DNA from 2 places in the Lysinibacillus sp. NPDC047702 genome. Region 1 is predicted to be linked to the other one. Evidence: riboswitches for the same ligand, from Rfam matches in the RefSeq annotation. Region 1 holds a riboswitch; the other holds the start of a gene.

What was found. A riboswitch is a leader RNA that binds a small molecule or an ion and turns the genes downstream of it on or off. The one in region 1 is predicted to bind FMN.
Region 2: linked by a shared signal. The riboswitch ahead of ACQKIM_RS18750 (ECF transporter S component) and the one ahead of ribE (riboflavin synthase) in region 1 are both predicted to bind FMN.

What each region holds. Positions count from the first base shown of each region.
Region 1 is NZ_JBNNMG010000045.1:6,019-22,479, forward strand. Features, by position in the region: gene ACQKIM_RS18855 (amino acid permease) at 1-1,327, shown strand, start outside; gene pgeF (peptidoglycan editing factor PgeF) at 1,424-2,188, opposite strand; gene ACQKIM_RS18865 (hypothetical protein) at 2,334-2,957, shown strand; gene safA (SafA/ExsA family spore coat assembly protein) at 3,214-3,822, shown strand; gene ACQKIM_RS18875 (VanW family protein) at 4,281-5,255, shown strand; gene ACQKIM_RS18880 (methyl-accepting chemotaxis protein) at 5,510-6,334, shown strand; gene ACQKIM_RS18885 (HAD hydrolase-like protein) at 6,381-6,998, opposite strand; gene ACQKIM_RS18890 (YibE/F family protein) at 7,758-8,534, opposite strand; gene ACQKIM_RS18895 (YibE/F family protein) at 8,534-9,661, opposite strand; partial or broken gene ACQKIM_RS18900 (SDR family oxidoreductase) at 9,911-10,811, shown strand; FMN riboswitch at 11,116-11,241, shown strand; FMN riboswitch at 11,357-11,482, shown strand; gene ribE (riboflavin synthase) at 11,724-12,362, shown strand; gene ribB (3,4-dihydroxy-2-butanone-4-phosphate synthase) at 12,390-13,007, shown strand; gene ribH (6,7-dimethyl-8-ribityllumazine synthase) at 13,025-13,492, shown strand; gene ACQKIM_RS18920 (spore germination protein) at 13,650-15,104, shown strand; gene ACQKIM_RS18925 (C45 family autoproteolytic acyltransferase/hydolase) at 15,625-16,461, shown strand, end outside.
Region 2 is NZ_JBNNMG010000044.1:24,459-40,919, forward strand. Features, by position in the region: gene ccsB (c-type cytochrome biogenesis protein CcsB) at 1-84, shown strand, start outside; gene ACQKIM_RS18730 (response regulator transcription factor) at 395-1,111, shown strand; gene ACQKIM_RS18735 (ATP-binding protein) at 1,104-2,879, shown strand; gene sigX (RNA polymerase sigma factor SigX) at 2,970-3,503, shown strand; gene ACQKIM_RS18745 (RNA polymerase subunit sigma) at 3,500-4,792, shown strand; FMN riboswitch at 4,987-5,175, shown strand; gene ACQKIM_RS18750 (ECF transporter S component) at 5,394-5,981, shown strand; gene ACQKIM_RS18755 (sodium-dependent transporter) at 6,142-7,488, shown strand; gene ACQKIM_RS18760 (STAS domain-containing protein) at 7,707-8,093, opposite strand; gene ACQKIM_RS18765 (methyl-accepting chemotaxis protein) at 8,303-9,997, opposite strand; gene ACQKIM_RS18770 (ATP-binding protein) at 10,111-10,548, opposite strand; gene ACQKIM_RS18775 (SpoIIE family protein phosphatase) at 10,555-11,685, opposite strand; gene glnA (type I glutamate--ammonia ligase) at 12,121-13,455, shown strand; gene ACQKIM_RS18785 (sporulation protein Cse60) at 13,570-13,746, shown strand; gene ACQKIM_RS18790 (hypothetical protein) at 13,781-13,987, shown strand; gene ACQKIM_RS18795 (AraC family transcriptional regulator) at 14,377-15,240, shown strand; gene ACQKIM_RS18800 (GNAT family N-acetyltransferase) at 15,294-15,806, opposite strand; gene ACQKIM_RS18805 (GNAT family N-acetyltransferase) at 16,231-16,461, shown strand, end outside.

The DNA of each region.
Region 1 (16,461 bases):
TCATATCCAAATGATTGCGCTAGGTGGTACAATTGGCGTTGGTCTATTTATGGGTTCAGCCAGTGCTATTCAGTGGACAGGTCCCTCCGTGCTTCTTGCCTATGCCATAGCTGGTATCTTTATCTTTTTTATTATGCGGGCTATGGGAGAGATGCTGTATATGGAGCCAAGTACAGGCTCTTTTGCAACATTTGGCTATAAATATATTCATCCATTGGCTGGTTATTTAACAGCATGGAGTAACTGGTTTCAATGGATTATTGTAGGTATGTCAGAAATAATTGCGGTGGGTACATATATGCAATACTGGTATCCAGATTTACCAGGTTGGATTCCGGGGTTCATTGCAATGGTTATTTTAGGTGTCGCTAACTTTATTTCAGTAAAATCATTTGGTGAGTTTGAATTTTGGTTTGCGATGATAAAAATCGTTACAATTATTTTAATGATTATCGCGGGAATCGGTCTTATTTTCTTTGGTCTAGGTAATGATGGTATTGCTATTGGGCTATCTAATCTATGGGATCATGGGGGCTTCTTTACAGGTGGCTGGACAGGCTTCTTCTTCGCCTTATCATTAGTAGTTGCTGCCTATCAAGGGGTCGAGCTGATTGGTATTACAGCTGGAGAAGCAAAAAATCCTCAAAAAACAATTACAAATGCAATTCAAAGTATTATTTGGCGTATTTTAATCTTTTATATTGGTGCCATTTTTGTCATCGTAACGGTATATCCATGGAATGAATTAGGTACAATTGGCAGTCCCTTTGTCGCTACGTTTGCTAAGGTGGGGATCACAGCAGCAGCTGGTATTATTAATTTTGTTGTAATTACAGCAGCAATGTCGGGCTGTAATAGTGGGATTTATAGTGCTGGTCGAATGTTGTATACATTGGCTATGAATGGTCAAGCACCGAGATTTTTTGCCAAACTTTCTCATAATGGTGTGCCGTTATTCGGGACGGCAGGTGTTTTAGTAGGTCTAGTGATTGGCGTAGTCTTAAGCTATTTAGCGCCAGAAAATTTATTTGTCTATGTTTATAGTGCAAGTGTTTTACCAGGAATGGTACCTTGGTTTATTATTTTAATCAGTCAAATAGGATTCAGAAAAGCACATGGTGCGGAGCTATCTAAGCACCCATTCAAAATGCCATTTGCTCCGATTACAAACTATTTGACAATCGCCTTTTTAGTAATGGTACTAATCGGAATGTGGTTTAATGATGATACACGCGTTTCATTAATCGTGGGAATTATTTTCTTAGCTTTAGTGACGATAAGCTATTATGTATTTGGCATTGGTAAAAACCGTCATGAGCATCAGTAGTGTGAGAAGGAAGTGTCTATTTGGAGATGCTCCTTTCATTGCTAGAACATATTATAAATAGAGTAGGGACAATCTATCGCGGATTGTCCCTTTTACCTATTGTTCTTTTCGTATAATATAGCTTAAATGTCTGCCGGCTTGTTTGTCTTCGCGGTAGGAAAAACCATTTGGGCTAAGATATGTGCAGGTTGCATCAATGTCAATCTGCTTGGAAGGAATACCAACAAGCTCACATTGTTTTTTGACAGTTTGTTGATTATCAATATGATATTTTTTAGTTTGAGCATTATAATACATAAAATCCTCAGCGTAGCCTAGATTGTGGAATTTTTCATAGACATCCGTATCTACCTCAAATTTTTGTTGACTCAGTGCCATACCGATTTGTACATGAAAATCTTGTGGCTGACAGTGCTCTTGCTCGATTAGATGCTGGAAAAGCTTCACTGTCACTTCCTTCACTGTCCCTTGCCAGCCAGAATGCACAACGCCAATGAGCCCATTGACTTCATTATAAAAAATTACTGGTACACAATCGGCAGTAAAGCTACATAAAAGTAAATTTGGCTCACGTGTGTAAAGTGCATCAGTATTGGCAATGGCAGTATCCAATTGCTCAGCTCCTCGTCCTTTATCGGAGGCTGTAACGCAATAAAAATTAGCACTATGTGTTTGCTGTGTGCAGACAAAACTATTGAGGCTGCAATGCAACGAAGCTGCTAAATTTTTGCGATTTTCAAGCACATCCGCTATATTCACACAAGTATGCAAAGCCATATTATTATGTTCTAGCTCAATCTGATCTTTTAAGGTAATGCCAGCAATAAATGGGGCATTATCCACATAAATTTTAGTTTTCATATCATCACCTCGTCTTACTATATAGGATTGAGTTGTGAATGTATAGGCACTTCATACTTATACCCTTCTATTATATTTTTAGACATAAAGAATAGATTTCTTCACATATAGTATCGAAGAATCATAAATAGAAGGAGTGTGTATAATGGCTCAAGAAAAGCTTTTATTAATTTGTCAATTAGGCATGGGGCTATTTTGGATTATTACATATATACTCATTATCAAGCAGGGATTCCAAGATAAGAAGTATGGAATGCCAATGGCCGCCATTTGTGCCAATATTTCATGGGAATTTATCTTTGCCTTTATGTACCCACAAAACGATCTCCAAAGGATGATTACTTTTCTTTGGTTTATATTAGACATTATTATAATGATGCAATATTTAAGATATGGTCATAAAGAATATCAAAAATTAATTCCTAGTAAAATATTTTATGCATCATTTTTCATAACGCTTGGTGCTAGCTTTTTCATTATTTTAGCAATGATGCACGAATTTAATGATATAGCTGGAATATATGCGGCATTTTCACAAAATCTGATGATGTCAGGGCTGTTTATTGCCTTGTTATTACAAAGAGGAAATCTTAGCGGTCAATCGATGGGCATAGCAGTTTGTAAAATGCTTGGCACTGTATTTGCAGCAGTAGGCTTTTATATGTACTTTCGAACTCCCTTGATTACCATTATTTCACTTGCAACTCTATTTTATGATGGACTCTATATTGTTTTAATTTATAGACTTTATCGAAAAAAGGTTAAATAAAATACCTTTTTACTTAAATTATGGGCAAGTATAATTGGTTTTTGTTTTAAAAAATGTTGGTAATTTATACCGATTACAATCATATTGCAATAATGTTACAAAGCTAAACAGTGAGAACAGCGCTGTATAAGTCATTGTGTACCTGTTTTCAGCTTGTGTCATACAATTGTAAAATTCCTTCCAAATATTTAGTGATGATTAATACTTAGAAACTATTTACGATAAATATAGAGCCAATCAGGAAGGAATGAATAACATGTTTAAAAGAGTAAAAAAAGCAGCACTTGCGTCCGTATTATCTGCATCCTTATTAATTCCAGTCGGGGCGATGGCAGCCGATTCATATACAGTTGCAGCAGGTGATTCGCTTTGGAAAATTGCTGTAAAAACACAAACAGGTATACAAGAACTAATTGAAGCAAATCCACAACTTGCAAATCCAGATCAAATTAATCCGGGACAAAAAATTAATATTCCTACGAAAGAGCAGGCAAGCGTTGAACAGGAAGTTGTAACTTTAGTCAATGCAGAGCGAGCTAAAGAAGGTCTACCAGCCTTAAAAGAAGAATGGGAGCTTTCTCGAGTGGCAAATTATAAATCTCAAGATATGCATGATAAAAAGTACTTTGATCACACAAGTCCAACTTACGGTACACCATTTACAATGATGAAAAACTTTGGAATAACGTATAAATCGGCTGGCGAAAATATTGCAATGGGACAACGTTCAGCAGAGGAAGTTGTGAAAGCATGGATGGACAGTACTGGTCATAGAGCTAATATTTTAAATAAAAACTACACACATATCGGCGTAGGATATGTGAAGGATGGTAACTACTGGACACAAATGTTTATTCAAAAATAGTATTGTATTGCCTGAATCAAAGTCAGGTAAGCTTTATTTTCATTAAAACTCATATAGATTGAAGGACATCTCGTACTTGGCATATAAGAAAAAAGTATATTTTGAAGTATATTTATAAATTACAAAAAGGACATTCATCCACAATTTATGGAAAATAATAGTTGAAACCCAAAAAGAGCATCTAGTAGCTAAAACTGGCTATTAGGTGCTCTTTTCAATGTAATCATGTTTAATTTTAGATTTTAACATTTTTCATTATTGCTTTTTGAGGAGGATGGCCTGTGCTCGTGATTTCACCCACTTCTTTTCAAGCTCTAATAGGAAATAGTTGTTTTGAAGGTATACTACATGTTATTTATAGATTTTCATTTGCAAATAAAAACCCAAAAAAGTAACACACTATCCTCAATATATGAATAAGATGTTTCTGTAGTGACGATAGAGGTAGGTGTTTGTTCATGAAAAAGCAATGGATACCCATGCTTTGTATGCTCTGCACAATTGGACTAGTCGGCTGTCAAGAGAAATCGGTGCAAGAGAAAAAGCTGGAACAGGAAGTACAAGATTTAGAGCAGGAGCAACAGGCTGTTATGTATGAGCAAAAGCAACAATTGGAGACTGTTGTGGAAATTGTTGATCCTTCCACAAATACGGTTATACAGACAATTTCTCCAAATGAAATGGGTTATGAAAACAATGTGCCATCGTATACAAAGGAAATTGAACATTTGGCAAAAGCGTTGGCAAGAGGAAGTGGAGATACAGCTGGTTATGACCAGCGCATGATACTTGATAGGCTGGATGATAACGGAAAAATAATAAAGGGCATTCCTTTAATTGTTTTAAAAGAAAAAGAATTGGTGGATAGAATATTAGAGGCTTCAGCATCTGGTGGTAAAGTAGTGATGCCGCTTTATATAACAGAAAGCGGTTATTATCTGGAGGATATTCCTTATTTAGAGGAAACCGTTGTCGCATCTTATACCACTTATTTTAATAGTGCTGATGTCGGAAGAAATAAAAATATCCAATTATCTGCTAAAGCGATTCATAATGTTATTGTCGGAAGCGGGGATTATTTTTCATTTAACACCGTTGTTGGACCAAGAGATGAGGCGAATGGTTATCAGCCTGCACCAGAAATCATTAATAAGAAGGTGGTGATGGGCATTGGTGGTGGTATTTGTCAAACTTCGTCAACTTTGTTTAATGCAGTAGATCAGTTGCCAATTAAGTTTGTGGAACGTCATCACCATTCCTTAGATGTTGGCTATGTTCCAAAAGGAAGGGATGCTACGGTATCCTATGGAGGCTTAGATTTTAGGTTTCACAACACAAGTGACGTACCGTTTTTAATCAAATCTATTTACGGGGAAAATTTTTTAACTGTGGAGATAAGGACAGCAAAAAAATATGTAGAATTATTGAAATAAACATAATTAATGCTAAAGATACCTCTGCTCAAGGGGTGTCTTTTTAAATGTGTCATGCTATAGTTAAATTGAGGTATTTCAGTATAATGATGGTTCATCCTTATAGGCTAATGCAGTGTATATGGTTGGGAATATTTTGATTCTGAAAAAAATATTTTGACTCTTTTAATTACCTTATAAAGAGCTCTTAAACAGATAATGCACCTCATATGATGGATGAACCTTAATCTGTAAATGGGGAAGGGGAAAAGACAATGCATGCAAAGCTACAGGCAGCAATAGACTCAATCGATTTTTACCAGGTAACCTATCCAGAAGATGCTTGTTTAATTGTTGCAGATACAGAGAGAGTCCTTGCCTACAAGCCAGGAAAACAAGTGGATTTAAAGGTTGGTGTCGGTGATCCTGTAGGTAAATATCGTGGAACAACAACTGAAAAGGCACTTAGCTCAGGTAGATTTATCCGAGAAGAGCGAAGTGCTGAGGATTTTGGCATGGCCTATATTGCATCTGCACAGCCTATTTTTGAAGGTGGACAAGTAATCGGTGTTATCAGTGCGATACTTTCAAATGAAAAAATGGACCATATGCGTTTACTAGCAACAGAGCTATCGAGCTCAGTGGAAGAAATGACTGCGACGAATGAAGAATTAGCAAAGGCAAGTGTAGATGTTTCCAATCGATTAGAGGAACTATCTAAGTTCTCAGAGTCCATGACTGGTGATATTCAACAAATTAATGCCATTGTAGATTTAGTTAAAGATTTAGCTATGAAATCAAAAATTCTTGGATTAAATGCTTCCATCGAGGCAGCTCGTTCTGGTGAGCATGGACGTGGCTTTGCAGTAGTTGCCACTGAGATTCAAAAAATGTCTCAAAGCAGTACTGAAAGTGCGAATAGCATTACAAACCAATTAGAGAGTATTAAACAAGCCATAGATCAAGTAAACGAATCAGCAAATCAAATTGCAGCATTTACTCAACAGTTTTCAGCGAGTATGTATGAATTAACAGATGCCTATAAAGGTGTTAATAGCACAGCAGAAAAATTAATGCACATTAGTGAAGTGAAAAATTAAAAAGAGGGGTATAGCCTTTCTATTTTATGGCTATATCCCTCTTTGATTAAATAATTTCTAAAATTTCCTTTGGAACAGTTATTTTATATTCAGGCTCTTCCTGTTGAATTACCTCAATAGAATCATATCCCCAAGAAACCCAAATAATTGGTACCCCGACTTTTTTACATGCTACAATATCTCTTTGTTCATCCCCTATATATAAAACGTCTGATGCAGTACTGCTGGAGTCCTTTAAAAATTTCTTCAGCACTTTATCCTTCCCAAAAATACGATTTGAGCAAAGTACATTTGATACACAATGAATATCATTCATTTTTAGAAATTCTAAAATATTCTCCTGGGAATTGGACGAAATAATAAGGATTTTATAGCCTCTTTTATCAATTTCCATCAGCACATCCTTGATTCCCTCATAAAGATGAACCTCATTTAATGACTGTCGGTATAGACGATAAAATTGAGGTAAAATCATGGGTAATTTATACATTGGAAAATCAAATAATTTACTGCGCTCCGCTATAGATAATTTTTTCAATGATTCAATTTCCTTTAACTCTATTCCTTTAAATTTATATTTTTGTGCAAGTGTATTCCAAGCTGATGCAAATACAGCCGTAGAATCAGCCAATGTGCCATCAAAATCAAAGATGATATATTTCATTGAAAATGTTCTCCTTTATGTTCTAGTTGTATAGACGCTTAGTCCTTGAAAATGTTACGTACCTAAGAAATCCGATTTAAAGTATAATAACAAGATTCTATAGCATATGAAGCAGGTGGTGGTAAATGACCCTAGGAAAGTAATTTTTTCAATTTTGTACAAATGCAAAATAGACATCGCTGTGGTAAATATTGTATCGGAAAATGCTCCTATTGAATAATGAAAAGCTTTATTTTGGAGAAAGCAGAAAAATACCTTACTTAACAGACAAAAAACCAAATAACTTCAAACAAAAGTCTTTGGTTTCTCCATATATAAATCTTATTTACTGTGTTTTCTTCATAATTAATGAAAGTATTACATTAACTAAAAGAGCTACGATCTGTTTTAATTCTTTATCCACTTGCTAAAACTCCTTCGATAGCTAAAAAGATTATAGTGAAGTTAACATAATAAAATTACAGAATTTTCAGTTAAATAAATTGTGCAAAATTCTGTACCCTCTGGTGAATCTATTCGGATGTTAAATTTAAATCCTGATGTTGATTATCAGCGATTATTTTTCTTTAGTTAGTACATCTCCATAATACTAACTCGCCTGTTTTTTACTATAGCAAAAAAGTTTTTTCTAATGTAAGCACTTTTATTATGTTTCACTATACGATTTCGCAACTTAGACAAACTTTTTAGACATAGTATTCATTTTTAAATAAAAAAGTACCTTTCATCCTATGTGTGTGGTGGAAAGGTACATATTAATTATGATGCATTTTCTGTTTTTTCTTTTTTTCTTATTAAATAATAGGCATTTACAGATGCAGTAATAGGAATGATTAATGCAATCCCAATACCTGCACAAAAGATCATCATTAATTCAGTGCTAAATACTTTAGAATTAATGATCTCACCAATTGAATAGGACAGATCCTTAAACCATATAAGCAAGCTTAAATATCCACCGAAAAAAGCAAAAAATAGAGTATTAGTATCTGTACCTAAAATATCCCTTCCTATGCTCATTCCTAATGTAAATAGTTTCTTTTTACTAATAAATGGATTGTGATGAAGAATCTCATGCATAGAAGTGGAAATTGAAATCGCAACATCCAAAATGGCTCCAATTGTACTCATAATGATAACCGAAGCACTGATTTGCACAAAATTGACACCAATATAAAGGGAGAATATACTAATTTCCTCTGTTGATTCCTCTCCAAATCCTTGAAGCATAGATTTATCCGTTATCCATACAATGAAAAGTAACAAAATAATGATTGTTATCATCGTAGAAATAAAAGCAGTGACTGTTTTACTACTTATTTGATTAATATAAAAAAGGCTAATCCAACTTATAACAATACAGGCGATCAACGTTAATAAAATTGGACTATTTTTTGGATTAGTCATTAAAAAGATAGTAATAAAGAGAACCCCAAAGTTTATAAATAAAGATAGGAAAGATCGTGCTCCTTTTTTTCCGCCAATAATGATCATCAAGATGAATAAAATAGCAGTTAACCACACTAATACATTCATTATTTTGCCCTCTTTCGATTAATGAAAAAAATAGAAGTGTATAGACTAATGGGAATTGTTAAGACAACACCAATTCCACCTGAAAGGGCCCTAGTTAATTCTAATGAAAGGTTCAAGGAAAGTGTTTGTCCTAATGGATAAGAGTTTTTCAAATATAAAATTAACATAGGAATTGAACCACTAATATAAACAAAAAACAAAATACTTGTAATTGTTCCCATAATGTCTTTTCCGATATCCATCCCAGAGGTTTTCAGTGCTTGATTAGAAATATTTTGATTTTGATTAAATAAGGCAAAAATTGAAGAAGACATTGTAATAGAGACATCCATTACAGCTCCTAGTGCCCCAATAAATAACCCAGCCATAAAAATCACTCGATAAGGTCGTGTTAGAAATTGCATTTCTTCATATCGAAGCCCATTTTCGGATGTAATCCATAGAACTAAAGCGCTAATCAATACAGAAATAAAGGTTCCTAAAAGTGTTGCAACAATTGCTGCATAAGTTTTTTCATTAAAGCCGTTAATGAGAATTAAAGAAATAACTGTAAATAAAAGAACACAGACCCCGCTGATGAGTAACAAGCTTATATTTGAATGCTTTACGTATAAATCTAAGGAATATGATAAAACAAGAGCATTCACCATTAAACTTATAATTGAAAACAACCCTTGCTTCCTGCCAACTATTAGCAATGCAAAAATAAACACCCACGTTATCATTAAAACGAATTGATCACGCTTCACGTCTAAGATTGTACCTGTTAAATCTCCATTCTTGTCCTTGCTCTCTTTAATGGTAACAAACAAGTTATTTCCGGTATGATATTCTTGATCGAATGCCCCAGAGGTAGAATAGTTATTTTTTAATTTGATAATCTGACCTTTTTCTTGTCCATTTTTTAAGACAGCAGTAATATGCTGTGTATATACATAATCCTTATTATTATACATATCTGTTACAGGCGTTGAATCTACCACATGTATTTTAATCACTTCTGCAATAGGGCGTTGATAAAAGGCTTCGTTATTATTAACAAAAAATACAGAGGCGATGAAGCAAAATGCTAATAGAACATAAAATACAATTTGTTTATACTTTCTTATTTTCACTAGGTTATGCAATAGTAAAACCTCCGTTGAATGAAGAGAATATAGAGTAAAATCCACTGACTTCTGAAAGGGACGCTATAAATAATGACTCACGATATCACTGTGATTTTTTATTGTCAAGTGAACCGCAAATTGATTTCATTTTTACTGTTTATGGTTAATTGAGAGGTTGTGTCGTGCTGTATGTCTTTTCCTAGCATTAGCAACATATATCTAATCATATCGAATCGTGTAGTTTCCATATCGGAAGGAGGTTACAATGTGATTCCGAAATATCCTTATATTGGATATAAAAAAAGTGCAAGCAAGTTCCCATTACATTCCCGCCACAGCATCAAGATGTTCAGCCAGGGCTAGAATATGTTATGCGGCCAGTTCCTATTTCTGACAACCCGGCATATAAAGGAAGCGGAATATTAAATGGGAAAATCGCTATAATTACTGGGGGAGATAGTGGAATTGGTCGTGCGGTTGCGATTGGATTTGCAAAGGAAGGAGCCCAGATGGCTATTACCTATATGCCACATGAACGACCTGATGCAGAAGCAACGAAGCAAATGGTGAGGCATATGGGCAATCCATTCTATTAATTGAAGGGGATTTACGTCATCCTGAGTTTTCTAAGGAAGCAGTAAGAAAAACGATTGAGTGTTACGATAAGCTAGACATACTTATTTTAAATCAAGGCGTACAATTCCCGCAGCAAAGCTTTTTAGATATCTCAAATGAACAATTGTATGATACCTATGAAACCAATATTTTCCCTCATTTTTATATGACAAAGGCAGGATTACCTTATATGAAGCAGGGTGGGGCAATTATTTCCACCGCTTCCGTGACTGCTTACGCTGGAGCCCCGTTACTTGTCGATTATTCTTCTACAAAAGGAGCGATTGTTTCATTCACTAGATCATTATCCTTGCAATTAGCGAGTAAGGGAATACGAGTGAATGCAGTTGCCCCTGGACCAATCTGGACCCCACTAATTGTCTCAAGCTATTCCGCAGAATATGTCAAAACATTTGGCTTAGAAACCCCAATGAAACGAGCTGGGCAACCATTTGAACTTGCACCTACCTATATTTATTTAGCTTCTGATGATTCTTCTTTTGTTACGGATCAGGTACTGCATGTCAATGGTGGCATTATGACGGAAACGTAAGTAATTTTAAAGTTGTAGTCGATTAATTTGTAAAACAAAAGCAATTCAAATTATGGGTGGTATTTCCAATTATTTTATCTTCATTCATTTTCTATGCGAAAGCGAGGCGACAGCAACAATTACGCCAAGGCGAAATGGATCTTCAATCAGAACAATTTTTGGGGTCAAATCGGCTGTGAGAAAATCGAGGAGTTGAATGTAGCAGCACCGTTTAATGAAGACTTACTTGATAAAAGAAAAATTTTTATAAACAATTGTATGGATAATATTATAGAATAGTGTTATCGTAAAGAATAAGCTAAATAAAATCCTTCAGGGTAGGGTGAAATTCCCAATCGGCGGTGATGAAGTAATTCAAAGTCCGTGAGCGAAAGCTGATTTGGTGCAAATCCAAAACCGACAGTGATAGTCTGGATGGGAGAAGGGTAAAAGTGCAAACTTTTTAAATTCGTATGAATTTATAAGGTTTATTTGATTATGCTTTTATGTTAACTTCCCGTCGTTGAGATTGGGAGGTTTTTTTTAGCGAATAAATTAAATAGCGAGATGTTCTTCGGGGTAGGGTGAAATTCCCAATCGGCGGTGATGAAGCAATTCAAAGTCCGTGAGCGAAAGCTGATTTGGTGCAAATCCAAAACCGACAGTGATAGTCTGGATGGGAGAAGAACGATGAGATGACAGCCTATGGAAAAAATAGAGTATCCAAAATGGTTTATTTGTTGACGTCTTATTTATATGAACTCCCAAACCCCTTTCAAAACGATGAAGGGGTTTTTATTTGTTAGTGGGATAGAATGCTGAAAGTGATGAATAGAAATAGAAAAATGATGGATTGACCCCAAAAACTGATGCATAGAATCACAAAACCGATGGATAGAGCTTTTAACGCGTAGAAAGAAAGCAGGTGGAAAAATGTTTACAGGGATTGTTGAGGATATTGGTACAGTAAAAACCTTGCAAAGCAATCAGCAAAGTATGGAAATAACGGTTCTTTCAGCAAAAATGGTGGAGGATGTTAAGCTCGGAGACAGTATAGCGGTCAATGGTGTTTGTTTAACTGTGACAAACTTTACTGATCGAGAGCTGACAATGGATGTCATGCCAGAAACGGTGAAGGCAACTAATTTACAGCAGCTTGCTGTAGGAGATCCAGTTAACTTAGAGCGCGCCATGCCTGCGAATGGACGATTCGGTGGTCATTTTGTATCTGGGCATGTTGATGGAGTAGGAAAAATAGTACGTAAGCGACCATTAGCAAACGCAGTTTATATTGATATTGAGCTATCCGAGGAATTAATAAACTACTGTATACCAAAAGGCTCTATTACGATTGATGGTACGAGCTTAACACTTTTTCAAATTGAGAAAAAAAGTGTCACAGTATCACTAATACCACACACGTATAAGGAAACAATTTTAGGTATGAAGAAAATAGGTGCTCCCGTTAATATTGAAACGGATTTAGTTGGAAAATACATTTTACACCAGCTAAAGCGTAATCAGGAAGTGCCGGCTATTACGAGAGATTTTTTAGCACAAAACGGATTTTAAACGATGAATGGTAAGGAGGTGCCAATATTGCTACACACAATTGAAGAAGCAATAGAGGATTTAAAACAGGGCAAGATGATTATTGTAGTAGACGATGAGGATCGAGAAAATGAAGGAGATTTACTGGCTTTAGCAGAGCATATGACGCCTGAAACGATAAACTTTATGGCGACATATGGAAGAGGTCTTATCTGCACACCGATTACACAGCAGCTCGCACAAAAATTAACCTTACAACCTATGGTAAGTAACAATACAGACAATCATCAAACAGCATTTACAGTTAGCATTGATCATATGGATACAACAACAGGAATTAGCGCCTTCGAACGAGCAATGACAATAAAAAAAATGATTGAACCACAAGCAAAGGCTGATGATTTTCGTAGACCTGGTCATGTATTTCCGCTAATCGCAAAGAAGAATGGTGTGTTAGAGCGTAGAGGTCACACCGAAGCAACCACTGATTTAGCAAAGCTTTGTCACAGTATTCCCGCAGGCATTATTTGTGAAATTATGGGGAACGATGGCAAAATGCTACGCTTCGATGAATTGATCAGCTATGCAACGCATCATCAGCTAAAAATAATTTCAATTGAAGAATTGGTGTTATATCGTCAGCAAAATCACAAAATTACAATTTAAAAGAGGAGAATTTAGATATGGGTAAAACATTTGAAGCACAATTAATTGGTACAGACTTAAAAATTGCTATCGTAGTAGGTCGATTCAATGAATTTATAACAAGTAAATTATTAGATGGAGCACTCGATGGTTTAAAGCGTCACGGTGTGGCTGAGGACTCTATTGATGTAGCATGGGTTCCTGGTGCATTTGAGGTTCCATTTATTGCAAAACAACTGGCAGAAACAAAGAAATATGATGCCATTATTGGTTTAGGGACAGTGATTCGTGGCTCTACAACACATTATGACTATGTATGCAATGAATCAGCAAAAGGAATTGCCAATGTATCATTAACAACAAATGTGCCAGTTATTTTTGGCATTGTGACAACTGAAAATATTGAGCAAGCCATTGAACGTGCTGGTACAAAATCAGGTAATAAAGGCTATGATTCCGCAATGTCTGCTATTGAAATGGCGAATTTAAAGAGAATGATTGGCTAAAACATAGTTTGATTTTATTTAATTGAAATTATTCATTTAAAGTATCTTATCCTCCTAAAACCTGAATATTTTAAACAAGCATGGGGAAAATATTGTGTAAGTGTATTGATGCATGTACGAATCTGGAGCTGAATCAGTAGGAGATGAGGAATATTCAATGGAACAAATCGTAAATTTGCAAACTTTGAAGGCATTATTTCAACGCTCTGCTGATGTGATTTTTCAAAGGTATACAATGCAGCAACATACAGTACATGTTATTTATTGTGATGCAATGATTAATGAACAATTACTACAAACCGTTATTGTTCAAGAGCTCCAATCGATGCTTGAAAAGACTTCAGGTGAATTATTAGAGGAAGATATTATAAAGCATCTACACATTCCTCATTTGAACAAAATCTCAGAAAAAGAGGATGTCATTACAAAACTCTATAAAGGACATGTACTGCTGTATTTTGAAGAGGAACAATTATTATTTACAAGTTATATTCCTAAAAAGCCAAACCGAGAGCCTAGAGAAACATCCCTTGAATTAGTCATAAAGGGTCCAAGAGACGATTTTATTGAGGATATCGATATTAATATTGCTTTATTACGAAAACGATTACCTACAAATTCATTAAGTGTTGAAACATATGAAATCGGCAAGCGTTCTAAAACATCTGTAGCAATCCTTTATATGGATGATATTGTTAATAAAGAAATGCTAGAGGATATCAAAGTACATCTTCAAAAAGTAGATACGGATATTGTGTTTAGTGGCGATATTTTAATGGAGAGAATTGAGCAAAGCGCAAAAATTCTTCCTAGACATGATTACACAGGTCGTCCTGATTTTGCTGTACAGGCCTTAATCAATGGTAGAATTGTAATAATGGTGGATGGTGTCACCTATGCCATTATTACACCAGCAAACGTGCTTCTAGTCTTTAAATCAGGCGAGGATTATTATTATCCGATTTTTGTAAGTTCTATGGAAAGACTGCTCCGTATTGTGGGCATATTAATTAGCGTGCTTTTACCAGGCTTCTGGCTAGCGCTTACGACCTATCATCAAGAGCAATTACCTTTGATTCTTTTAGCAACAGTTGTGCAATCAAGGACAGGGCTTCCGTTTCCAACAGTTCTAGAAATATTACTAATGGTATTTATGTTTGAAATGTTCCGTGAGGCCAATATACGGCTCCCAAGTATCATTAGTGGATCAATGAGTGTCGTTGGAGGTTTAATTATTGGTGATGCAGCTATTAAAGCTGGTATAACTAGTCCTTCGATGATAGTTGTCATTGCTATTTCTAGCATTGCAGCCTATACGCTTGTCAATCAATCCTTTGTCACGGCAATGAGTATATTCCGCGTTATCATTATATTAGCGGCAGCATTTTTCGGCTTGTATGGCTTCTTTATAGCGATTTTTTTCATTCTGCTATATACAGCAAATTTGCGAGTGCTTGGCATTCCATACTTAAACTTAGGAGCAGATTTAGATTGGCAGGATATGAAAAAATCCTTAGTGAGATTATCTCCTAAAGGCTACGGTAAACGCCCAGCATTTTTAAATTTGCAGGATAAAACTAGAACTTCTCGTAAAAACAAAAAAATGGACTAGGTACTGGTATACCTAGCCCATACATAGTGTTGAAAAACTAAATGGTCAAGGGACTCTTTGTGAACACTCCTAAGTCAAATGAAGGTGATTTCCGTTCCAGGCTACTCGCTTTGCCGCTGACGCTTCGCTTTCGCACAGAGCAAGGCTTCCTGTGGGCGAGCGACGAGCCGCTTCCTGCGCTGGAGGAACGAAGACTAAATGCGTCACGTCCTGTGACAACGCCTTCGTGACCAACATCGTGTTGGCCTCAGGGTCTCGTCTGTCTCGCTATGCGAGTGAAGCGGCTCATCGGACGCCCCCAGGAAAGCACTCAGTCGGAACGGAGATCAACCCCTCGTTTTGAAAAAGGGCTATACTTTTTAATTTGTCACCTTGATGTCATTGACATAATAGTATTTCAACACTAAGAATGGACTAGGTACTGGTATACCTAGTCCATAATTATTTTCTTGACCTTCTATTTACTTGAAGCTTTATGATGTTGGAAAATAAGTTAGTACGATAAGGGAGAGAAATTAACATGCTAGGTTATAAAGAGTTAATCGTCAAAGTTGAAGATGTGAACGGTAGCTACTACCAAATTGGTTTACAGCAAAGCAAGGGGCTATTATCTTTACTACAGATGCAAAAAGATATTTTACTGCACTTAACTAGATCTACTAATACTCAAATAGCGAAACAACTTTTACAGAAACATTGTCCACAGCTCATCCATGAGATGGAAGGCTTGAGTGCTGGTGCAGCTTTATCGGTAGACACTGTGCTTAGATTGTACAGTGGCTATTCTATTTCTTTTCCGAAGATGGGCTGCACAGCATTAGTGAAGGATGGGATGTATGTCCGTAATTATGATTTCAGTCCAGCTTTGTACGATGCTAGGCTTGTCTTTTCTAATCCAGAGAATGGTTATGCAAGTATCGGGTTTAGTCAGCAAATCATTGGTAGACTGGATGGGATGAATGAATACGGGTTAGTTGTTGGTCTGCATTTTGTTAATCATGAGCACTCTGAAGAAGGCTTTATTGCTTCTACAATTGTTCGTATACTATTAGAGCAATGTAAAACAATCGAAGAGGCATGTATGTTAATAAAGGAAATTCCCCATGGTTACTGCTATAATTATTCTATGACAGATTGTAGCGGGAGAGCTATAGTAGTAGAAGCCACCCCACAGAAGCAAGTGATAAAGCGGGGAAACCCATTAATTTGTACAAATCATTTTGAATCCATACATTTAATAGAAAAAAATAAGAAAATGATAGAAGGTTCTATTCACAGAAAGCGGTTTTTAACGAAATTACTGGAGGAAGAGCTTTCCATTACAGCCGTCTATCAGCATTTTAATGCTGAAAATTCA
Region 2 (16,461 bases), on a different contig from region 1:
TTAATTGGCTTCGCCATTATCTTATTCAACTTAGTTGCTGTTAACTTAATTCTTGCAGGCTTACACTCATACGCTTCAAATTAATATGAGACCAGATTACGTATAGATACTTAGGGTAGAGGAATTTAAGCTTATACCTATATCTACTATGAAAACGGTTGTAAAATAACGTTCTGTCTGCTTGAAAAAGCTGTGAACGTTCACTTCCTTTGCCTTGTAGCACAAGTTTTGCAGGATGAACTATTATGGAAGCATATATGAGATTTGCAACGTCGCTAGTATTAGAAAGATAAGCCTTCTTGCTTGTGGCAAGAGGGCTTTCTTTTCTTTTCAATATGTGTCGAACCATGTACAATAGAATGTAGAGAAAGATTGGAAGAGAGGGATCGTGAAAGTGTCAGAAAATATTTCAGTGTTAGTAGTAGATGACGAGGATCGTATTCGACGCTTATTAAAAATGTATTTGGAGCGTGAAGGGTATCTTGTTGACGAAGCAGAAAATGGTGAACAAGCGATCGAAAAATCTTTAGAAAAAGAGTATCACTGTATTTTATTAGATATCATGATGCCTGAAAAAGACGGACTTGAAGTATGTGCAGAAATCCGTGAACGTGCAGCAACACCAATTATTTTATTAACTGCCAAGGGCGAAGAAGCAAACCGTGTACAGGGCTTTGAGCTTGGAGCAGATGATTATATTGTAAAACCATTTAGTCCTCGTGAGGTAGTGTTACGTGTGAAGGCTATTTTACGTCGTTCCCAGGCATTCTCACCTTCGACAAATGCATCCTCTTCTAAAGATTTGGTTGTATTCCAGCATTTAATGATCGACCATGATGCCCATCGTGTAACAGCAGAGGGGATTGAGGTGAATTTAACACCGAAAGAATATGAATTGCTTTATTTCCTAGCGAAATCGCCAGACAAAGTATTTGACCGTGAACAATTACTAAAAGAAGTTTGGCATTATGATTTCTTTGGAGATTTACGTACTGTGGATACACATGTAAAGCGCTTACGTGAAAAACTCAATCGTGTATCTGAAAACGCTGCAAAGATGATTGTTACTGTTTGGGGCGTTGGCTACAAATTTGAGGTTGTCAATGAATAGAATATGGAATAGTGTTGTCGGGAAGCTATGGGTAACCATATTGCTTCTCGTTTCATTTGTATTATTTGTTTTCACGGTATTGATGCTCGAATTTCTACAAAATTACCATATGCAGCAAGCAGAAATTTCGTTGCGCCAAACTGCTGCAACGGTGGCAAGTATAGTAGATGATAATGAAACAGCAGAGTCAACGTCGGAATTATTAAAGGATATTTTACCCGAAAGCACAAATGCACTTATTGCTACAGGTGATAACGAGGTATCATTTGCTTTGCAGGAGGGTGTTAATAAAAAAGAAATACAGGATGCTATATTAGCCAATAAATCTTTTCATAAAATCTTTCAATCAGATGAACCAATTACAAATGAAATGATGATGCCATCATCTACGGATAAAGAAAAAATAGAATCGTATGTGGTGCTCGGCTTCCCATTAAATGTAGAGAATGCCGTGCATGGTGCTGTCTTTATTTATCAAAGTCCAGATGCACTTCATAAAACATCAAAAGAAACGACTAAAATTGTCTTTTTATCTGCCTTTATAGCCTTTGTGCTGACGACATTCTTTGCCTTTTTCCTATCCTCACGTATTACCTCGCCTTTGCGTAAAATGCGAGAATTGGCTTTTGAAATTTCAAAGGGGAATTTTGAAGCGAAAATGCCAACAACACAAAATGATGAAATTGGTCAGCTTGCTGTTGCCTTTAATCAAATGGGGCGACAATTAAAGCATAATCTAGAAGTAATCAATCAGGAAAATGAACAGCTTTCTAATATTTTGACATCGATGACAGATGCAGTCATTACGTTTAATCGAGATCGTACAATATTATTAAGTAACCCACCAGCAGAGCGTTTAATGCAAAAATGGTTTGTTAATAAAGGCTCTCAAAGTGCGAAGCCAATTCCACCAGAGTTATATCATATGCTGGACCATGTACTAATGTTTGAGGATAAACTGGAAGAAGAAATTGAGATGGATGGAAATTATTATACCTTTACAATTAGCCCCCTATACAGTGGGGAATTAATACGTGGAGCAGTTGCTGTTATTCGTGATATGACAGAGCAGCATCGCTTAGAAAAGCTGCGTTCAGATTTCATAGCCAATGTATCCCATGAGCTTAGAACGCCGATTTCAATGCTTCAGGGCTATTCAGAGGCCTTAATGGATGATGATTTTATTCAGGATCAGGAAGAACGTAACGAAATAACAAAAATTATCTATGATGAATCAAAGCGAATGGGACGTCTAGTAACAGATTTATTAGATTTAGCTCGTATGGAATCGGGGCATATGACGCTTTATAAGGATGCCCTCCCGATTAATTCTACATTCGAACGGATAACACAAAAATTTGCTCAGGTTGCTAAAGAGAAACATGTTCGTCTAGTATTTGATAGTGAATTCAATGAGGAAGCTAGGATAAGTATTGACGAGGATCGGATTGAACAAGTGTTAACAAATTTAGTTGACAATGCACTCCGTCATACGGATGAAGGGTCAGTTACTGTCAAAATTGAGCAGGAGCCGACCTTTGCAAAAATATCTGTTCAGGATACAGGACATGGCATTCCAAATGAGGACTTACCTTATGTTTTTGAACGTTTTTATAAAGCTGACAAAGCCCGGACGCGTTCTAAAGGCGGAACTGGCCTAGGTTTAGCTATTGCTAGAAATATTGTAAAGGCACATTCAGGGACTATTATGGTTGACAGTGTGCTGAAAGAAGGTACTACCTTTACGTTTTATTTACCTTTCGAATAATTAATATCATTGCTACTTTAGTGGTATTAATTGGCTGTAACTTCTATAAACATGAAGACGACAAATATTATAGAACGGGGGTGGAGTGCATTGAATGACTCCGTGTTCCATCGACTATACGATGCATACCATCAAGACGTGTTCCAGTTTCTTATTTATTTAGTAAAAAACCGTATACTTGCTGAAGATTTAGCGCACGAGGTTTATGTACGAGTGTTGCGCTCATACGATCAATTTGCAGGAAATAGCAGTGAAAAGACATGGCTATTTGCCATTGCTAAAAATGTCGCAATCGATCACTTTCGGAAGCAGGCAGTACGCCAAAAGCATTCACTTGACTTTTTTGACTGGGAAACGGAACAACTCCATTCAAACACACCATCACCGGAAGATATGCTGGAGGCAAGTGATGAATTTATGCAGGTAGAGTCAGCACTTGAAAACTGTACAGGAGACCAAAAGATGGTCATTATTATGCGCTACTTTCAAGATTTATCGATTGCAGAAACAGCACAAATACTAGATTGGACAGAAGCAAAGGTAAAAACAACACAGCATCGTGCCATCAAATTTTTAAGGCAACAGCTACAACAGGTTAGAGAACAGGAGGCGAAACGGCAATGACACATAACCAGTTTGATGATGACCAGCTAGAACATGTATTGAACAATGCCCCTAAGCTTTCTGACCGCCGTTCTAAAGATGAAATATTAAATCGATTATTGGCAGATGCTCGCTTGCAGGATAATGTTCATTTGCAAGAAGCCATCCAGCAGCCATTAGACGAAGAAGTGTCAGCGCAAGAACAACAGCAAAGTATAGAGACAGAAACAACAAAGCGCAAAATCCGTAAATGGCCCATTCTTATGAGTGTTGCTGCTGTTTTCGCATTAACAATAGGTGTAGGCTCTAAGTTTATGAATAATAATGATTCCAAGATAGATCAGGCGACAGCCCCTGACATTGCTCCGTATTCTACTATGCAAGACGGGCCAGCTGCAAAAACTGCTGAAAATTTTGATAATTATCTGGATTCGAGCATTGTTGCAGAACATGCTAAATTTATGTCTCTACGTACCTCTGTGTACGAGGAAGACTTAACGGATGCCGTTGTCTTTCGTATTGGTTTGGCAAGTCGTGATGTAGAAAGCGTACCAATGACGTATATTATTCCCAATGAGCGGGTTGAAGCGGATTTTGGGAAAGAAAAACCTTCTACATTACAAATGTATAAAAAGTATGCACCACAAATTGAAGAGAAAGCAAAAGGCTTTACTAACTACCATCCATATCAAGGTGAATTGAAGGAAAAAGATGATAAGCTGATTCATGTATTACCCGAGAAAAATGATTATGATGTAGCCTCTGCACCCGTAAATGAATATAAGGGAACCTTGCAGGATACATTTTCAGACTCAGAGTATACAGAGGTCGAGTTTGAAAATGCAGATGGCACACCATACGAGTTTTCTCAAGAGGGAGAGCCGAGTAAGGCTATGTCATTAACAGGTCCAAGTCATTTTAATTATTATTTATATAAAGACCAGGATAATGGGGCGGAGTATTTATCTCCCGATTTTCGTCAAACTTTTCCCTCGGTAACAGAAGCGATTACGGTTATGCGCAATAAAAATGATGATGTTTATGTTCCTGTCGTTCCAGAAAATGTGACTTATACTGTACAGGAGGTTGCAGAGGGTGTTGTTGTTACCTTTAATGCTCCTCTTGATTTAACGACAATGGAGCCAGCTCGAGCAACACAATTAATCGAAGCAATGATGCTAACGGCTGCAAGCTTTGATAAACAATTACGCTTAGATAATGTAGTTCAGGAAAGCTGGGAAGGCTTTGATTTAAAAAATTTCTTGCCCAAGCCTGTAGGTGCAAATAAGCAGTATATGGATACGCCATAGCAACTTTACGGCGATAGTTTAAGGAGTATTCTCGTACATCAACTGTGGCGAGAATACTCCTTCTTGTTTCTATGGCGATAAACCAACTAACTGTCCATAAAACATACAAATCTAATAGGATTTTTTAAGCAGAACTATTTACTTTTTCTAAATAATTCATTATAGTAAAGCTGTAGAACAAAAATAAAATATTGATTCATCTTCGGGGCAGGGTGAAAATCCCGACCGGCGGTAATAGAGTTGTAAATCGCTAATGTGAAAGACATTAGCTCGAATGATTTACTAAAGACTCTTCAGCCCGCGACCTGTGCAAAATTTTTTGCATGGCTGACTTGGTGCGATTCCAAGGCCGACAGTTAGAGTCTGGATGGGAGAAGATGGAGGTACGATCGTCATTCGTTATTTTAAATTAGCTTTGAACGAGCGTTTTTTCAACATGGCTTTAAAGCCCGCTCGAAAATTGCTGTTTAATGGCGTTTATTAATCATGCCTATTCTCCCTTATGCCAACAATGCATAAGGGTTTTTTCATGAATAACATTTGATTAGATCGTAACCTTTCTTCTTGCGAGATTGAATCAGCAAAGAGGAGAGAATTTTCAATGAAGAAAAATGTTAAACTTCAATCGTTTATTACGATTGGCATGCTGAGCAGTATTTCGTTTTTATTAATGCTATTTAATTTCCCAATTCCACCATTCCCAGCGTTTTTGGAAGTGGATTTCAGTGATATGCCTGCATTACTAGCAGCCATAACAATGGGACCTGTAGCGGGGATTCTAGTAGAGTTATTTAAAAATGTATTGGATTGGATTTTCTCAGGCACGCCAACAGGAGTACCAGTAGGACATATCGCTAACTTCACGACAGGTATTTTATTTATTTTACCAGTATCCTTTATTTTTAAGCGTTTTAAAAACATTGGTGGTCTTATTGGAGGCTTAGCAGCAGGAACAATCGTTATGGCGGTTGGTATGAGTGTTCTTAACTATGCTGTATTTTTACCAATGTACACGTACTTTTTAGGGATGGAGCCTGTTGTAGGAGATTCATTATATAAAATGATTGTGGCTGGAATCTTGCCATTTAATATTGTTAAAGGTATTTTATTAACTGTTATCATGGCCTTATTATTTACAACTATGCGCAAATGGATAGATCGTCAGCGTAATATGTATTTAACGAAATAAGATTATGAAACCTCGAGTGTGATTTGATGCTCGAGGTTTTTTTTATGGATTGAACGCTTGAATCAATAGATAGATTTGTCAACGGAACTTAATCTAGTCGAGCCTAGTGTTTTCATGTAGAATAAGAAAGAGTTTAGAAATGCTAGAGGAGTTTGAAGAGATGAGTGAAAAAAAGGCACAATGGTCTAGTAAACTAGGCTTTATTTTAGCATCAGCAGGAGCGGCAATCGGATTAGGGGCGATTTGGAAGCTTCCATATGTTACTGGTCAAAGTGGCGGTGGAGCATTTTTCCTAATCTTTGTTCTATTTACATTGTTAATTGGTTTACCAATGCTATTATCAGAATATATTTTAGGACGTGGCACCCAATCTGAGGCGGTCACTGCATATAAAAAAATTGCACCGTCGAAAAGGGGCTGGGCATGGATTGGCCGCATGGGTGTACTGGGTTGTTTTTTATTATTAACTTTTTATAGTGTTGTGGGCGGTTGGATTTTTATTTATAGCGGTCTTGGTGTGGTTGGTACTGTTATTGATCCTGCTAATGATCCTAGTGAGCTATTTGAAAAGATTATTGGTACGCCTTGGATTACATTGCTAGGTTTAGGGTTATTTACGCTAGCGAATGTACTAGTGATATCTCTTGGAGTGCAAAATGGTATAGAAAAGGCTAATAAGTTTATGATGCCATTATTATTTATGATGTTTATAGTACTTGTTGTCCGAGCAGTAACATTAGACGGAGCGATGGAGGGTGTGAAATTTTTCTTATGGCCAGACTTCTCTAATATTACTGGAAGGGCTTTATTAGAAGCTTTAGGCCAATCCTTCTTTGGCTTAGCAGTAGGGTTTTCTTGTCTAGTGACCTACAGCTCTTATTTAAAAAAGGATGTGAGCTTACCTAACTCGGCGGGCTCGGTTGTACTTTTAACTGTACTTGTATCGTTTTTAGCAGGATTAGCGATTTTTCCTGTTGTATTTGCCTTTGGTTTAGAGCCTGCATCTGGACCAGGCTTACTATTTATGGTGCTGCCTACAGCATTTAGCCAAATGCCATTGGGTGAAGTGTTCTTAGCGATGTTTTTATTACTATTTTTATTCGCAACATTAACATCTTCCTTCAGTTTATACGAAATTATTGTAGCGGCATTTATAGAAAAGGGGCGAATGTCTCGCTCAGCATTGACACTGTTATTAGGTGTAATAGTCTTTATTGCTGCAATTCCAGCAGCATTGTCTTCTAGTACCTTAGCAGATGTATCATTCTTTGGGAAAACAATTTTTGATACGACAGATTTTTTAGTATCGAATTTAATGCTTCCGTTAGGAAATTTATTGATAGCTTTCTTTATTGCGCATGTAGCTGATAAAGAATTTGTGAGGAAGGAATTACTGATGGGAAGCCAAATGGGACAGGGGTATTATTCTACATATCGACTATTAATGTTAATTGTAGTACCTATAGTCATTCTTGTTGTTTTATTAAATATGCTTTTACAATATTAAAAAGCAGGGTGTATTCTATTTTACAGGAATACACCCTATTTTTATGAATAAAAGGACGTTAGCCTAAAACCTTCGCATCCTACGAAAACGGCTAACTGACCTGACTCGTGCCGCTGCCGCTTTGCTTTCGCGAAAAAAACATCTGCAGGTCTGGGCACAATTCAAAATCCGGACACAATTACGACAAGGCGAAATTGATAATGGGGGCAACGATAGGGTTAATATTCGTTAAGTGATAATTCTCCTAGCCAATCTTCTTTGATAATCTTTTTTGCTTGCTCTTCGCTGTTTGTAATAGGAAAAACTTTATCAACCTGCGAAATAGCGAATAAGTTGCGGATGAAATCATCGACGACAATAATGGCGATTTTCTTTTCTTTTATTGATATTTTTTTGGCAAAGTTAACGATCATACCAAAGCCGGTACTATCGATATTTGTTACTTTTTGCATATCGATAATATATCCATGCTTTGTTTCTAAATTTAGTGATTGAAGATCTTTTTTTATATCTTCAATCAGACCGTATTCTAAATCGCCAGTAAACGCAATTAAGATATAATCAGCCTTTGTGCCAATATCCATCGCAATTTTCTTCTGATTCATACTATAGCGCCTCCATTTTCCTTTTCATGTTTATGGATTAATTTATACTTGGCATTTCCATGATATGTGCCTGACAAGAGTGAAAGCTTTCCAAAGACTTTTTGAGCCTCCTCATCCGCTTATTTCATTGTGGGAGTCGCCGTCTATTCATAATTGTTTTAATAAACTCCCATTGTATCTATAACACATCGTATCATGTTTATCCTTAATTAAAACTTAAATTTATTGACTTCGTTTTGTAATTTATCTGAAATTGTTGCTAATTCATCTGAGTTTTGTGTTATCTCTGCCACGGTAGCATATTGTTCCTCAGATGTAGCGGCGATTTCCTCTGTTGCAGCTGCAGAGTCTTCGATGATACGAGAAATGTCTTGAATAGCTTGTTGAACACCTAAGGAGTTGTCATTGACATGCGTAAATGCCATCTTCATTTGTTCAACACCTTTTTCTGTTTCCACAACTTTCTCCACGATCTCTTTTAAAGCGGTTCCTCCTTTGTTGATAATTGTTACTTGCTCCTCTACCGCAAGCAGATTACTTTCCATTGTGCGAACTGTTACTGACGTTTCAGCCTGAATATCATTAATGAGATTTGTAATTTGTCCAGATGCCATGCTTGATTGCTCAGCAAGTTGACGTACCTCTGAGGCAACAACCGCAAAGCCTTTTCCTTGATCACCTGCGCGTGCGGCTTCAATAGCTGCATTAAGGGCAAGTAAATTTGTTTGCTCTGCAATACCTGTAATCACGGTGATAATACCACCAATTTCTTCAGAGCGTTTGCCTAGTTTTTGAATAGAGTCCGTTGCATAAGACACTGTTTGCGTTACAGCACTTAAATGCTTGATGGCTTCATTAATCGCTTCTTCTCCTTTACGTGCAATATTCGATGATTCTATGGCACTAGTCAAAGTCATTTCAGCCTTTTTCAAACTACTCGATACTTCTTCAATTGTTTTTTGCATCATCGATACAATTTGCTCAGCTTGATCGGATTGTGTTGTTGTTCCAACTGCGATTTCATTCATCGTTAATGCAATTTGGTTAGAAGCCTCGCTAGTCTGGTGTGATGATTCAGCTAATGAGTGGGAGGAGTTAGCCACCTGATTAGCGCTGCCAGCCACAATTGTTATTGTTTCAGTTAAGCGATCTTTCATATTACTAAATGCTTGTGCTAAATCCGTAATCTCATCTTTGCCTTTAGGATTTAATAATTTTACATTCAAATTTAAATCTGCAAGCTCTTGGGCATTTGAGCTTAGGATATTGATTGGATTAATGATTTGTCGTTGTAAAAACCAACTAATACCGACAATCAATAGAATAGCAATCCCTAAAGAAACTGCTACATTTTCAAGGGCTGATTTTGTTGCAATGCTTATATAAGGAGCTGTTGGAACGGCTGTTGCCCATACACCTATTACATCTCCTTTGCTATCTAAAATAGGGTCATAGGCTGCCTGATGCATGTTTCCTAAAACACTTGCCGAACCAATAAAGCGCTTTTTTTCTCCTAATACAACAGTGGCGACTTCGTCAGATACTTTAGTATTTAAGGCACGCTGTCCGTTTTCGACAATATTGGTACTAATTCGTGAATCATTTTGGAAAATTGATACGGCATTACCGTTTGTTAGCTCTCCAACTTTATCAGCAATGTCAAAATTCTCAACCATGTTGACATCGCCTTTATATAATTGATTATTTTTGATGGACCAATCTCCAGGGAATTTTGCGTTTAAATATTCATAGCTTACTTGAATATCTGATAGAAGCTTAGTATTTGCACTTTCTAAAAGATTCTTTTTCGCAACATAATAATTAATTCCTGCTAAAAGTGAAGTAAGAAGTAAAATACAACTAAAGATTAGCAGGCTTATTTTTTTTCGAATTGTCAGTTTCATTAAAACTCCTCCAATTATACTTTATAGGTGTGTTGTTGAACCTTATTTCACGTTATGATTTAAGTTGCTCGTTTTCATGAGCTAAGTAGAGTTGATATATATTTAAAGATTCATCAAAACCCTCTATTTTCATTTATATATATTCTTTTTGAGATACCAACTAAAAATTTTGTTTCAGAAATATGTTCAAACCAAATATCGTCAACCATATTTTTAACAAAAAATAAACCACGCCCACGATCTGAAAAATCAAGTTCATTTAAATCGTATTGAAGAACTTTACTCCAATCATTTTCAGCAATTCCTTTTGCTTCATCTGTAACGGTTACTTTTATTTCTTCAGCGGATTGGCATACATGTATTTGAATTTCCTTTTCTGAGTATGCATCGATTTTTCCCATTGCTTCAACAGCATTTATAACTAATTCATGTACAACAAAGCGTAATTCTTTTTTATAAGGTAGATTATACACGTTTGCATAATTTTCCATAACTTGATCTACGAATGCTATTGCTTGTGTATCAGGATTTACATTGAGCGTGAATTCCATCACCAATCACCTACCCTGTAATGTAATTGTTATTGAAACTACTGTTATATCATCACTGTGATCATTTTCTAATAAATTGTACTTTTGAGAAAATTTTTGTAAGGCATAGCTATTTTCTTGTGAGGCATAGGAATGGAAAAAATCCATATCAATATTGTGTTGTTTATTTAATGTCAATAATCCATCCGTATAAAGTATAATACGATGCCAGCCGGATAAAGGAATTGTTTTTTTAGTGATTGGAATGGTAGGGAATAGTCCAAGAATAGGTGTGTTTGCTTGAAGAAATACTGTCTCTCCGTACTTTCCAAATAAAAAACCAGCTGGATGGGCTGCATTCACATAGTGTAATGTTCCACTTTTTGTATCAATAAGTATGTAGATAGCCGTCATTAAAAAACGGTCCATATCTTCATCAGAAAAAAGCTCATTAATTTGACGATTTAGCTCCCGAATGACTGTTACAGGATCGATTAATTTTGTAATCATACCTTTTAACAGAGATCGAACGGACATGGTAACAAGTGATGCAGCGATGCCATGCCCCATAGCATCATATAAAAGAATAGCCGTCAAATGTTCATTAATCCTAAACCAACAGTACATGTCACCTCCTAATGTATTGGATGTAACATAAAGTCCATCAATCTGTAGGTTTTCAAGATATAGTGGTGGTGATAAAGCGTTTTTTTGAAACTTTTTTGCCACGATTAGGTCTTTTTGAATCATACTTTCTTGTTGTCTTCGCAGTTTTGCTTCATTCTGATATTTTGTGGCAACTTGAATTCGGGTTTTAAATTGTGTGAAATCAAATGGCTTTAAAATAAAATCAAATATTCCAGCCTCAAAAACTCTATCAATCGTAATTGTTTTTTCATAAGTAGTAGCAAGAAGGATTGGGACATCAATCCAGTTTATTAAACTGTCAATTTGCTGACATATTTCTTCGCAATTTTTAAGTGTCAATTTTGCATCGAGAATAATTAATTCTAGATCTTCTTTCAAAGAATCTAATAAATAATTCATTGCTGCATCAGGGGAGGAAAAGCAATGAATATCTTTGATGTCTATACGATGAAAATATTTTTGCAGACGCAATACATCATTACTTACGCTGCCAATAATTAATACTGACATGCTTCCTACATTCACCGCCTTATGGATCTTTAACAGAAGATTTCTAGGAATTTTAAATATTCATATAACTATATTATATACGCCTTATTTACTTGGCTGATGAACAATATAGAAATTCTAATTTGCTATAAATTTACCAATAAATATGGCATTATACAAGACTATTGTGATATAAAATGCGGAAATATTATTTCTTATTTAAATTCCATAAAACAGACTATGAAAATCGCCGAAAATCTTCATAGTAAAGCCTTAATTCACGTGTAAAGGCAATCATAAATGAGAGCTCTATATATCTAAAAAAAAGATAAATATCTTCGAAAAAAACAATGTAATGAAAGTTAACATACATATTGCACCTTTTTCATTTTTGATGTAATTTAAAAGCAGTTATTTATTATGGTGTCAACTAAAATTACATTGGAGTGGTGGAGAATGAAACATTATACGAAAGAAGATATTATACGCCGAGTGGAAGAAGAAAATGTGAAATTTATTCGCCTACAATTTACTGATATATTGGGAACAATTAAAAATGTTGAAGTTCCTGTAAGTCAATTAGAAAAAGCATTGGACAATAAAGTGATGTTTGATGGTTCATCCATTGAGGGCTTTGTACGTATTGAAGAATCGGATATGTATTTACGTCCAGATTTTAATACCTTTGTAATTTTCCCTTGGACAGCTGAAAAGGGCAAGGTAGCGCGCTTTATTTGTGATATAGCAAGACCTGATGGTACACCGTTTGAAGGTGATCCACGTTCTAATCTAAAAAGGGTATTAAAAGAGATGGAGGAGCTTGGTTTTACTTCATTTAATTTGGGACCAGAACCAGAGTTTTTTTTATTTAAGCTGGATGAAAAAGGGCACCCAACACTTGAATTAAATGATAGTGGGGGATACTTTGACTTAGCACCGACAGATCTTGGCGAGAATTGTCGCCGTGACATTGTATTAGAGCTAGAAGGGATGGGCTTCGAGATTGAAGCATCTCACCATGAGGTGGCACCTGGTCAGCATGAGATTGATTTTAAGTATGCCAATGCTATTGAAGCATGTGATAATATTCAAACATTTAAACTTGTTGTAAAAACAATTGCAGCGCAGCATGATTTACACGCAACTTTTATGCCAAAGCCATTATATGGCGTTAACGGCTCTGGAATGCACTTTAATTTATCTTTATTTGAGGGAAATAAAAATGCCTTTTATGATGAAAATGCAGAGCTGCAATTAAGCCAAAAAGCGCGTAGTTTTATGGCTGGTATTTTTAAACATGTACATGGTTTTACTGCAGTCACGAATCCGCTTGTAAATTCCTACAAACGGTTAGTGCCTGGCTATGAGGCTCCTTGTTATGTAGCATGGTCTGCTCAAAACCGCTCACCACTTATTCGAATTCCGGCTGCAAGAGGGCTCTCCACACGCATTGAGCTTCGTTCTGTTGATCCTGCAGCAAACCCATATTTAGCGATGGCCGTTATTTTAGCATCAGGGCTCGACGGGATTCGCAATGATTTAACACCTCCAGATGCAGTTGATCGAAATATTTATAAAATGTCTCGGAATGAACGTGAATTAAATGGTATTGATAGTTTACCATCATCATTAGAATTTGCATTAATTGAATTAGAAATGGATCATACTGTATGTGAGGCACTTGGAGATCATATTTTTGAAAAATTTTCGACTGCTAAAGAAATAGAATGGAATAAATATCGTACACGCGTTCATAACTGGGAACGTGAAGAATATTTAAGAATGTATTAAAAGGAAGTGTTGGAGCTTTTTCGCTTCAACACTTCTTTTTCACTTGAATAGTTATATTATTTTTGTGACAAATCTTTCCTTTTAATTTAATATAAAAGAGGGGGAGGAGAATAGATGGTGCAAGCGACTCAAGTAGTAACAATCCAAAATAATGATATAGTAAATTTTGAAAATGATATTAATAACGCTCTTTTAGATTTAAGTGAATATTTAATAATCGATATTAAATATAATACTTTATATATTGGAGAACAAACTGTTATACATTCAGCTCTAATTATTTATAAATAAAGAAATTCATGACTGATTGAAAGGAGGATTTTATTTGTCAAAAATTTTTATGCTTTCAATTACTAAAAGAATAGATGATCGTGAAGAAACTCAAAGTGTAATGGAAAAAATATTTCCCAGGAAATCTGTGTTAAAAGAATTTCTAAAAAAAGAAGGATATTGTAAGGCAGCGAAAAATCAATATATAAAAATTAAGAATGAATTGATATATGAGGCAGCCATAGAAAAAATAAAACTTTAAATAATGTTAGTACCACTTAAAAAACAACATTAGAAATAAAATTAAGTCATGTTCATATGAGCATGATTTTTTATTATGATTGATTCAATTATTGATACTCAAGATTTTCAATCAGAAATGCTCTCAAGAATCTGTATTATTATTTGTCCACTAAATTGTTTCAATCTGCATATTTTTTGCAAAAATTTAAGTGAAGTCTATTAGTTAATATAGACTTAAAAATGATTTATATCTTACTTACCAAGACATAATTCAATTAGAATTTATTAAGTAAACTTTTCTTTAAAAATTATTAATATAGTAGTATGGATAAATCAGTCCAAAGAAAGCATAAAAAAACAGGATTAAATACTGTCATTTCGTTAATCTATATACAAGGAGTGAGGGCAATGAGTTGGATTGAGTCGATTCAAAAGGCAATTAATTATATCGAAGTGCATTTATTAGAGGACATTACTATGGAGCAAATTGCACGAGAGGTTCATTCTTCAGTCTTTCATTTTCAACGGACTTTCTCAATTTTAACGGATATGTCCATTGCGGATTATATAAGACGTAGAAGATTAACATTGGCTGCGCAAGAGTTACTGAATACAGAGGAAAAAATAATCGATCTCGCCTACAAATATGGCTATGACTCTCCTGAAGCTTTCACAAAGGCATTCCGCAAGCAGCACCATATAACGCCAAGTGAAGCAAGAAAAAAGCAAGGCCCATTACAATCATACAATCGCCTGGTCATCCAGGTCAGTCTGAAAGGAGCAGAACCAATGAAGTATAGAATTGAAGAAAAAGAAGCATTTCAAGTAGTTGGGGTAAAAAGAACTTATAATTGTCAAAGTGGTGAAAATACGAGAGGGATTCCTCAATTTTGGAATGAAATGAACAGTCAAAATTTTGATAAACAGCTGATTCAATTAAATAATGGAGATATTAAGGGTGTACTTGGAGTTTGTGTTCCTGATCCAAACTATCCACAAAATAGCCTGATTGATTATTGGATTGCTGCTGATTATGCAGGGGATGTACCAGATGATTTACTGGCAATGGACATATCAGCATCTAAATGGGTTGTCTTTGAAGTACATGGTCCTATGCCAGATGCAATGCAGAATACTTGGAAACAAATATATTCTGAATGGTTCCCATCTAATCCCTACGAACCGATAGGATCTGCAGAGCTTGAAGTGTATTCTGATGAGGATCCATTTAGTCCTGATTGTTATTCTGAAATTTGGATACCGATTAAGTAATAAGTAAAATGTAAAGACCAAGAATGGTGATAAAATTCTTGGTCTTTACGAATTTATTGTATTAAAGCATAAATACTAATATCATCAGATGTTTCTGTTTCGGGTAATGTTCCTATATAGCTGAATTTCAACTTTTCTAGTACTTTTATGGAGTTTTTATTAGCAGGCTCAACCTTTGCTTCAATTTTTTTAATGTGTAAGGCGGTGAAGGCATAATGAATTAAAGCTGTAATACTTTCCTGCGCAAAACCCTTTCCCCAATAAGCTTTCCCAAGCTCATAGCCAATTTCTGCGGTATTGTTCTCTTCATCAAATGAATTAAATCCACATGAGCCAATAATTTTCTGGGATGTTTTCTCAATAATTGAATAACGGATGCCTTTTTGTTCTTTCGCCAATTGATCAAGTATTGTAATCATCTCTTGTGCCTGTTTAACATCCGTTAAATTAATAATATTCATGTATTTCGTTACGTCTGGATCTGACCAAATTTGAAATAAATTATTGGCATCCTCTATTTTCATTTTTCTTAAATACAGTCTTTTTGTGTCAATTTGTTCTATCAATACTTTTACCTCCAAGTTTTTATCTTCATTCAGCAGAAGACTCTCACCTCTACAGGTGGTGAGATGAAAGCGGTTTTGGTTCCTTTTCAGTGGGTGTCGAAACACCTACTGAAATAGCGGAACTCAGTCTAAGAACGCCACGTCCTGTGGCAACGACTGAGTGACCAACCTCATGTCGGCCCAAAGTCTCCGGCGGATGTCACGGATTTTCAATGGAATGAATTGTGTAGGCACAATTCAAAATCCGGACACAATTACGCCAAGGCGAAATTGATTTTATTTGGATGAAAAATATTGCTATCTGCGCATCATTCAGTCCCTTCAAATATTTTATACTAGATGTATTTTCAATATTAAACAATAGTTCTACTATTTACAATATACCTTATAATAATAAGGAAATAATAGAATTGGGGAAAAGAAAATGATAAAGGTAAAACCAGAGAATTTTTCGGCGATAAGAGAGACTATTAAAGAGGCACCAACATTTGTCTACAGCATACTGGATCAGATAATAGAAGGTACCATTTATGCAGACGATGCTGGCTATCATTCAATACTAGTACAGACAAAATCAGGAATATATTATGTTTATGGCGATTCGTCTTATGAACCTATGGTAAGTAAAATTGTTACGCTGCTACAAGAATCGCGT